Regions from separate parts of the Pedobacter sp. CAN_A7 genome, predicted to be linked through region 2. Evidence: riboswitches for the same ligand, from Rfam matches in the RefSeq annotation. Region 2 holds a riboswitch; each other region holds the start of a gene.

Region 1 (3,282 bases), on a different contig from region 2:
TTATGTAGATTATGATCGCCAGTATGCCATCATTGAACTGATGGGCGAATGGAATGATGCCATTAACAATGACATTATGCTCTTGAAAAGAGAGATTTTAGAGTTGATGATTGATGAAGGAATTAATAAATTCATCCTTATCGGTGAAAATGTATTGAACTTTCATTCCTCCGAGGATAGTTATTACGAGGAATGGTTCCAGGATGTAGAAGATGGATGGATTACCGGCTTAAATTTCAATCCGCATGTGATCGAAGAATTCAGGGAATCTAATATCGACTACTACATTAATTTCGGCGGATTGCTTGACGAAATGGCATGGAGGACGTTAAAACCTTTACAGATTTTCAAGAAAGTTGAAGAAATTCTGACAAAAAGGCTCGGGGCATAGCTTTTGTAAAGAACAAAGTATACGTATCTTTAAATAAAATTAAAACACATGGATAACAATAATAATTACAACTGGGCACATAAGCCAGAGTATGTTCAACAACAAACAGGAGTTGTTGCGAAACGTTTCTTTGCTAATGTCTTCTTATGGATGTTCGTTGCTTTGGGTGTATCGACATTGGCAGCTGTATTTATGGCAAATACCCCTGCCGCAATGGATTATTTAATAAAATATGATGCCGCTGGGAACCGTGCTGGCATGAGTATATTAGGTTATGTAGCCATGTTCTCTCCATTAGCCTTGGTGTTATTGATGAGCGCAGGTTTAAGTCGCCTTTCTTACCCTGCTTTGCTGGGTATATTCGTAGCCTATTCAGTATTAACGGGCATTAGTTTAAGTTTTATCTTGCTTACCTATACCGCTGGTTCAGTAGTGGCTTGTTTTGCTTCTGCTGCCGGTATCTTCGGAATCATGGCCGTGCTGGGTTATACCACCGAAACTGATTTGAGTAAATTCGGCCCCATCCTTATGGTTGGTGTAATTGGTTTGGTGATTGCCAGTGTGATCAACATGTTCCTGGGAAGCTCTACTTTTGATTATATCATGAGTTTCTTTGGTGTAGCCATCTTTACTGCCCTTACTGCATACGACGTTCAAAAACTGAAACGTATTGGCGAAGGCATTGAAGAAAACGGCGATCAGGTAGCAGTTGCGGATACTAAGAAATTAGCCATCATGGGTGCCTTATCTTTATACCTTGATTTTATCAATATCTTCCTTTTCTTATTAAGAATTTTTGGAAGCAGAAAATAATCTCAATCAGAATATTATTTGGAAGGCCGTGCATATTTGCATGGCCTTCCTTATTTTATAAGCTTTACAAGCCATTTTCTTGGAAATGATTTTTCTTTGTTGCACCTTTGTAACGCTTATAGAGAAAGACGGAGGGATTAGACCCTGCGAAGTCTTAGCAACCTGTGCTTACAAGGTGCTACATTCTACTAAAACGTATAAACGTTTTGGAAAGATAAGTTGAATCGACTCCTATCCGGAATCCCGAATAAGCTTTTAGTATGGCATACCCAACCGCAGGTGATTCATCATCCTGGGAGGCTCCCCTACGCTTTAACAAAGATGACAAATGAGTATCAGAGAAGAACTTGAAAAACGAATATTAATTATTGATGGCGCCATGGGCACCATGATACAACGCCATATATTAACAGAAGAAGACTTCAGGGGAACGCGTTTTAAAGATCATCCATGTGATGTGAAAGGCAATAATGATCTCCTGAACCTGACTAGACCGGACATTATTAAATCCATCCACCTGGAATATTTAGCCGCCGGGGCTGATATTATCGAAACCAATACCTTTAGCACCCAACGAATTTCACTGGCCGATTACCAGATGGAAGACCTCGACTATGAAATGAGTTTTGAAGGTGCCCGTATTGCTAAAGAAGCCGTTACCGAGTTTATGGCCAACCATCCGGAACGTCAATGTTTCGTTGCTGGTGCCGTAGGCCCAACCAACAGAACTTTATCCATCTCGCCCGATGTAAACGACCCGGGATACCGTGCCCTTACTTTCGATGAGCTCGTGGATGCTTATGACCAGCAGATTAAGGGGCTGGTTGACGGCGGTGCCGATGTATTACTTATTGAAACCATTTTCGACACCCTGAATGCCAAGGCCGCCATATTTGCCATCAAAAACTATGAAGCGGTCATCGGCAGGAAAATAGAAATCATGATCTCCGGCACCATTACCGATGCCTCCGGCAGAACTTTATCTGGCCAGACCGTAGAAGCTTTTCTAAATTCTGTAGTTCACGCAAACCCTTTAAGTATTGGTTTTAACTGTGCCTTAGGTGCTAAAGAAATGCGGCCCCATATTGAAGAACTGTCCGCAAAAGCTCCTTGTTTCATTTCTGCTTACCCCAATGCGGGACTGCCGAATGAATTTGGTGCTTATGATGAGCAGCCGCATGAGACTGCCCATTTAGTGGAAGATTTTATGGCACATGGCTTTGTAAATATCGCTGGTGGTTGTTGTGGCACTACACCAGAACACATCGCCTGTATTGCAAAAAAGGCAAAAAATATTAAACCCCGCAAAATCCCAACGCAGGAACGTTATTTGCGCCTCAGTGGCTTAGAAGCCGTTACTGTAACCCCAGAAAGTATTTTCGTCAACATTGGCGAGCGTACCAATATCACCGGATCACCAAAATTCTCTAAGTTGATTTTAAGTGGCGATTATGAAGCGGCCTTAACTGTTGCCCGCCAGCAGGTTGCCGGTGGTGCACAAATTATTGACGTGAACATGGACGAGGGCATGATTGACTCGGAAGCCGCCATGACCAAGTTTCTAAACCTGATTGCATCAGAACCCGATATTTCAAAGTTGCCCATCATGGTCGATTCCTCTAAATGGACGGTCATTGAAGCGGGCTTGAAATGTTTACAGGGTAAGGGCATTGTAAACTCCATTTCCCTTAAAGAAGGCGAAGAAAAGTTTGTAGAGAGTGCGCGCAAAATCATGTCATATGGTGCTGCCGTTGTGGTCATGGCCTTTGATGAGCAAGGTCAGGCCGATAACTTTGAACGTAGAAAAGAAATTTGTAAGCGCTCATACGACCTGCTGGTTGACCAGGTAGGCTTCCCTGCGGAAGACATTATTTTCGATCCTAATATCCTGACGGTAGGTACCGGACTGGAAGAACATAATAATTACGCGGTCGACTTTATCAATGCGACACGCTGGATTAAAGAAAACCTGCCTTACGCCAAAGTAAGCGGCGGAGTATCCAACATCTCTTTCTCTTTCCGTGGCAATAATCCTGTACGGGAAGCCATGCACTCTGCCTTTCTTTACCATGCCATCC
Region 2 (3,282 bases):
CTGCAGCTTAAACACCTCAGTCCCGACTGCCGCGTACTGCTCAAGAATGCCGGCAGTGTAATTGACGTCAATATTATCGAAGATCCTACCTACCATATCGCTACAGACCGGTATAACTAGCCCTTTTATGAGTGCGTAATATTTAGTTAATTTATTGCATAATATTTTGTTATTTGTAAAAAAATTAAGAGGGTTATGCAAAGAAGAAACTTTATCAAAACAGGTGGTTTAACGGCATTAGCTTTAAGTGCGTTGTCGGTATCTTCATGTCATGTATTGGCACCTTCCAGCACCCGGGGTGCCAATGACCAACCTACAACCGATAATTTTGAGTTAAACGAGCTCAGCGTGTTCGAATTGCAGAAAAAGATGGAAAACAAGACCTACACTTCCAAGTCCATCACAGCGCTTTACCTTCAGCGCATAGCCAAAATCGATCAAGCCGGTCCGCAATTACATGCCGTGATTGAGCTACACCCAAGCGCCTTACAAACGGCAGAAGAAATGGACAAGGAACGTGCCGCAGGAAAAGTGCGAGGACCCCTGCACGGTATCCCAGTGTTGATTAAAGACAATATTGATACGGGCGATGGCCTGTTAACTTCAGCAGGCTCACTTGCCTTGAGCGATAATTACCAAACCGAAGACGCCTTTATTATCAAAAGATTACGAGAGGCCGGTGCAGTCATCATCGGAAAAACCAATTTAAGTGAATGGGCAAACTTCCGCTCCTCGCGCTCCACCAGTGCCTGGAGTAGTCGCGGCGGACAAACAAAAAACCCTTATGTTTTAGATAGAAACCCTAGCGGCTCTAGTTCTGGTTCAGGCTCTGCCGTTGCAGCCAACCTTTGTGCATTGGCCATCGGTACAGAAACAGATGGTTCTATCATATCGCCCAGCTCGGTGAACAACCTGGTAGGCATTAAACCTACAGTAGGTTTATGGAGTAGAACCGGCATCATCCCCATCTCTAAAACCCAGGACACCGCAGGCCCTATGACCCGCAGCGTGACCGATGCCGCCATTTTATTGGGGGCCCTGACTGGCGTTGACGATCAGGATCCGGTAACCAAATACAGTGAAGGCAGGTTTAAAAAAGATTACACCACCTTTTTAAGGCCCGATGGATTGAAAGGTAAAAGACTTGGTGTAGAGAAATCAGCATTTAAACGCCATGCAGCAACAGACGAATTATTGAATGAGGCCATCAGGGTTTTACGCAGTCAGGGAGCTATAGTCACGGAAATATCCTTAAATGATACCCTTAAAAATGCAGGAGACGCTGAATTTACCGTATTGCTTTATGAATTTAAAGCTGGTTTAAATGCCTACCTGAGTGGCTGTAATTCTAAAATTAAAAGCCTTGCCGATGTCATTGCCTATAACAAAGTAAATGAAGCCACTATGATGCCCTTTTTTAAACAGGAAACATTGGAAAAAGCACAAATAAAAGGGGACTTAACAGAAAAAGAATACCTGGAGGCTTTGGAAAAATCACATGTACACAGTAAAAAAGCAATCGACCGGATATTAACTGACCATAACCTGGACGCCATCATTGCGCCTAGTAATGGCTTTCCCGTATGTATAGACTTGGTTAACGGCGATTACGATAATGGCTTTTATTTTTCTTCCGCTGCAGCCATGGCCGGTTATTCACACATCACCGTTCCTATGGGCAGCTGGCATGACTTGCCAATGGGTTTGTCATTTATTGGCACCGCCTATGCCGAACCTGCCCTACTCCTGGTTGCTTTTGCCTATGAACAAGCCAGTAACAAAAGAACATCACCGCAGTTTAAACCCGTGGTTGTATAATGAGGGTTCAGTACTTTCCCTCCTATTACAACTGTTCTGAATTGCACTAACTTATTATTGGTATGCTAAGCGTAATAAAGTATAAATTACAATCTCCTTTTCCCTGTTTTGTCTGTTTAATCTCAGAAAACGTTTATTTGAAATAAATCCTATAGAAATAATAGATTATTTCTAGCTTTGCAGGCAATTAGATGTTCATTGATTTTTATTTATCTAGAAAGACGGAGGGTATGGCCCTATGAAGTCTTAGCAACCTCTGCCCCTCCGGCAAAAGGTGCTAACTCCATCCACTACCTGTGGAAAGATAACTGAAAAGCCATTCATTGATATCTGGTTATTTAATCATTATAACCATTTTATTAAAACAGCAATCATGCAAAAACTTTACAAATATGCAGTGGGGATCATTCTATCCTTACTGGTTGTACAGACCGCTACAGCGCAATCGGTTCGTATAACAGGGGTGGTCACAGAACAAGCCGGTGGCGGTCCATTACCTGGGGTGAGTATTTATGTTAAGGGCACAACAAGCGGCACACAAACCGACCCCAACGGAAAATTTACGATCAGTGCTAATTCTGGTGACGTGTTAACAGTAGCGTACCTGGGTTTCGACAACAAGGAAATCCCGGTTACGGCCAGCACCAGCAACCTAACCATTCAGTTAGCCGAAGCATCAAACTCACTAAATGAAGTGGTGGTCACCGCCTTAAACATCAGCAAAGAGAAAAAATCTTTGGGTTATGCGGTACAGGAGCTGAAATCAAAAGACTTTTCTGAAGCCAAAGAAGCCAACCTGGTCAATTCTTTAGCCGGAAAAATAGCAGGTGTAAACATCACCAACAGCCAGGGCGATATGGGTTCTTCCCGTATCATCATTCGCGGCGAAACCTCTATTTCCGGAAATAATCAGCCTTTATTTGTTGTTGATGGGGTACCCGTAGACAACACGCAGAATTTAGGTGTGGCTGGTTCCAGAGATTTTGCCAATACCATATCTGATATCAACCCGGAAGACATTGAGTCGATGAGTGTGTTAAAAGGACCAAATGCGGCTGCCCTTTATGGCTCGAGAGCAGCGGCGGGTGTGGTGTTAATTACCACTAAAAAAGGAAGCGGTGCTCAAGGTCTGGGCATTAGTGTAAACTCCAACGCCACATTTTCTAACCTATTAACTCTTCCTGATTATCAAAACAGTTTCGGACAAGGTGCCAATGGTGAATTTAGCTATGTAGATGGCCGTGGGGGTGGTTTAAATGATGGAGTTGACGAAAGCTGGGGTCCACGATTAGATGGCCGGTTAATACCGCAGTTTAACTCTAATGGAGCAGCGGTGCCATTTATTGCACATCCTGATAATGTAAAAGACTTTTTTAACAATGGCCGCACTTTAAATAACGGTATCGCCATTGCAGGTGCTGGTGAAAAGTACGATATGCGTTTCTCTTATAATAACATGGATCA
Region 3 (3,282 bases), on a different contig from region 2:
GTGCTGATGCCGCTGCCTTTTCCTCAGGAAACACTGCAGGCATGACCATCTTCCAGGCCTTAACTCCTGGTAGCCATATTATTGCGCCCGATGACATGTATTGGGGTTTCAAGAAACAATTACAGTCTATTTTTGCAGACACCCTGCAATTTGACTTTGTCGACTTAACTGATCCATCTAACATCTCATCCTTTATCAAAAGCAATACAGCGATGATCTGGATCGAAACCCCTTCTAACCCTTTATTAAAAATCACCGACATTGAAGCCATCGCCAGCATCACTAAAAAACACGGCTTAATCCTGGCTTGTGACAGTACTTTTGCTTCTCCATGTTTACAAAACCCCATAGATTTAGGTGCCGACATCGTGATGCACTCCACCACTAAATACATTGGTGGCCATAGCGACGTTTTGGGCGGCGCCTTAATTACCGCCGCAAAAAACGAATTCTGGGAAAAAATCAAAAACATTCAGCAAATCGGGGGGGCTGTTTCTGCACCTTTCGACTGTTACCTGCTTTTACGCAGCATCAAAACACTGCCCTACCGCATGCGTGGTCATAGTGAAAATGGCATGGCCCTGGCATTACACCTGGAACAACATCCCCAGGTAGAAGCGGTATATTACCCTGGTTTGCCTTCACATCCTCAACATGAGGTTGCTAAAAAGCAAATGAGCGCTTTTGGAGGCATGCTGTCTATTTTGGTAAAGGGTGATGCCCTAACCGCACGTAAAGTGGTGAACAGCGTAAAAATTTTCTCGCAGGCCACCAGTTTAGGTGGTGTGGAAAGTTTAATTGAGCACCGGTTCTCTGTAGAGGGTCCTGATACTAAAACTCCTCAAAATTTAATACGCATATCCGTAGGCCTGGAACATATCGACGACCTTATTGCCGACATCAACCAGGCACTAGCCTAATTATATTGCTTTGTAGCGCATAAAAGTTAAATATTTCAGAATTTAATTTTGCGTTTAATTTTTATTCGCTACATTTGTTCATCATCAGCAAAAGCTGATTAAAGTCAATACCTTTTCGGTTTTGATTTATAAAGAAGTGGCGAGAGACAGGCTCAAAGACCCACTGGCAACCCTACCTAAAGGAAGAAGGTGCCAATTCCTGACCAGATAACAGATGTTAAATGGAAAGATAAAATTGAAACATTATGAAAACAAATCATCATCAAAATCGCGTTCGCGAAATCGTTAAGTCCCCAAGCTTTATCCTTGCAACTCACTGTTGTATGTGCTGCTGCATATACTAATTTTAAAAATCTTCCTGCTGTTACCTCACATCCGGAAGGCCTTCCTCATGAAGGTACGCTTTAGTCTATATGCTTCTATAAGCATCAGTCCAACAACAGTATCACTTAACATTTAATATCATGTCAGCAAACTTAAAATTTGAGACCCTACAATTACACGCAGGTCAGGAAATAGATCCAACAACAGGTTCACGTGCGGTGCCTATTTACCAAACCACTTCCTATGTTTTTAAAAACTCTGAACACGGCGCTAATTTATTTGCACTGAAAGAATTCGGCAATATCTATACCCGGATCATGAACCCCACTACGGATGTGTTTGAAAAGCGAATCGCGGCCCTCGAAGGTGGCGTAGCTGCAGTAGCGGTAGCATCAGGACAAGCGGCACAATTTATTGCCCTTAATAATATCCTCGAAGCCGGTGATAATTTTGTCTCCTCGTCGCATTTATATGGTGGTAGCTATAACCAGTTTAAAGTAAGCTTTAAAAGGTTAGGCATAGAAGTACGCTTTGCCGATGTTGACCAACCCGAAGATTTTAATGCCCTGATTGACGAAAAAACAAAAGCCATATACCTGGAAACAGTCGGCAACCCTTCCTTCAGCATCCCTGATTTTGAAAAAATAGCCGCTATTGCTAATAAACACGACCTGCCTCTGGTGGTCGATAATACCTTTGGCGCTGCCGGTTACCTATTCCGCCCTTTAGAACATGGCGCCCATGTAGTCGTAGAATCAGCCACTAAATGGATTGGTGGCCATGGTACCAGCATTGGTGGCGTGATTGTAGATGGAGGCAATTATAACTGGGGCAATGGCAAGTATCCACAATTCTCCAGTCCTGCCGAAGGTTACCATGGCCTCATATTTTCTGATGTCTTCGGTGCTGATGGCCCCTTTGGAAATATACAATTCGCTATCCGTGCCCGCGTAGAAGGCTTACGCGATTTCGGCCCTGCCTTGTCGCCATTCAACTCTTTCCTACTGATCCAAGGCTTAGAAACCTTGTCGCTACGCGTTCAGCGTCATGTAGACAATGCGCTTGAACTGGCTACCTGGCTAGAAAACCACCCTTTGGTACGCTCGGTAAGTTACCCAGGTTTGGAAAGCAGTCCTTATCACCACCTGGCTAAAAAGTATTTAAAAAATGGTTTCGGCGCGGTGCTTTCCTTTGAATTGGAAGGCAGTAAAACGGATGTAACCGGCGTAGTCGATAACCTTAAACTGGTGAGTCACCTGGCCAATATGGGCGATGCCAAAACACTGATTATTCAACCATCGGCTACTACCCACCAGCAACTAAGCGACAGTGAGCAAAAGGCTGCCGGCGTTACCCCTAACCAATTGCGTGTTTCTGTAGGTATTGAACATATTGATGATATCAAAGCCGATTTTGAACAGGCTTTTGAAAAAATAAAACAACAACAACAACACCAGCAACAGGAACCTGCCTAACCTAAGAACGAACAACAAAAAATGAGTACGATGAACACCTATAATTACCCGAAGATTTTTCAGCTGGAAAGTGGCAAAAAATTAAGGGGACTTCAGCAAGCCTACCAGACCTATGGAAAACTCAATGCAAAAAAAGACAATGTCATTTGGGCCTGTCATGCGTTGACGGCAAACGCTGATGTGTTGGACTGGTGGAAAGGGCTTTTTGGAAACAACAACCTGTTTAATCCCGACGAACATTATATTGTTTGTGCCAATGTGATTGGTTCTGCTTACGGCAGCAGCAATCCATTAAGCATAAACCCGGTTACCGGACTGCCCTATTACCTCGCTTTCCCAGAAGTTACCGTACGCGACATGGTTAAAGCGCACCAGTTGCTGGCTGCACACCTGGGCATTAAAGAGATTAAGGTATTAATTGGGGGCTCTTTAGGGGGGCAGCAAGCCGTAGAATGGGCAGTTACCGAACCTTCTAAAATTGAAAACCTGGTATTGGTGGCCACCAATGCACAGCATTCGCCATGGGGCATTGCCTTTAACGAGAGCCAGCGCATGGCCATTAG

What was found. Region 2 has a riboswitch for S-adenosylmethionine ahead of IWX76_RS10860 (SusC/RagA family TonB-linked outer membrane protein). Riboswitches for the same ligand answer to the same signal wherever they lie in the genome.
Region 1: linked by a shared signal. The riboswitch ahead of metH (methionine synthase) and the one ahead of IWX76_RS10860 (SusC/RagA family TonB-linked outer membrane protein) in region 2 are both predicted to bind S-adenosylmethionine.
Region 3: linked by a shared signal. The riboswitch ahead of IWX76_RS03825 (O-acetylhomoserine aminocarboxypropyltransferase/cysteine synthase family protein) and the one ahead of IWX76_RS10860 (SusC/RagA family TonB-linked outer membrane protein) in region 2 are both predicted to bind S-adenosylmethionine.

The regions. Positions count from the first base shown of each region.
Region 1 covers NZ_JADOUW010000004.1:111,503-114,784, forward strand. Annotated here, with positions in the region: gene IWX76_RS15270 (hypothetical protein) at 1-391, shown strand, start outside; gene IWX76_RS15275 (Bax inhibitor-1/YccA family protein) at 440-1,204, shown strand; SAM riboswitch class I at 1,318-1,425, shown strand; gene metH (methionine synthase) at 1,533-3,282, shown strand, end outside.
Region 2 covers NZ_JADOUW010000002.1:1,105,108-1,108,389, reverse strand. Annotated here, with positions in the region: gene IWX76_RS10870 (SulP family inorganic anion transporter) at 1-120, shown strand, start outside; gene IWX76_RS10865 (amidase) at 196-1,818, shown strand; SAM riboswitch class I at 2,025-2,129, shown strand; gene IWX76_RS10860 (SusC/RagA family TonB-linked outer membrane protein) at 2,192-3,282, shown strand, end outside.
Region 3 covers NZ_JADOUW010000001.1:848,937-852,218, forward strand. Annotated here, with positions in the region: gene IWX76_RS03820 (trans-sulfuration enzyme family protein) at 1-920, shown strand, start outside; SAM riboswitch class I at 1,044-1,156, shown strand; gene IWX76_RS03825 (O-acetylhomoserine aminocarboxypropyltransferase/cysteine synthase family protein) at 1,385-2,719, shown strand; gene IWX76_RS03830 (homoserine O-acetyltransferase family protein) at 2,741-3,282, shown strand, end outside.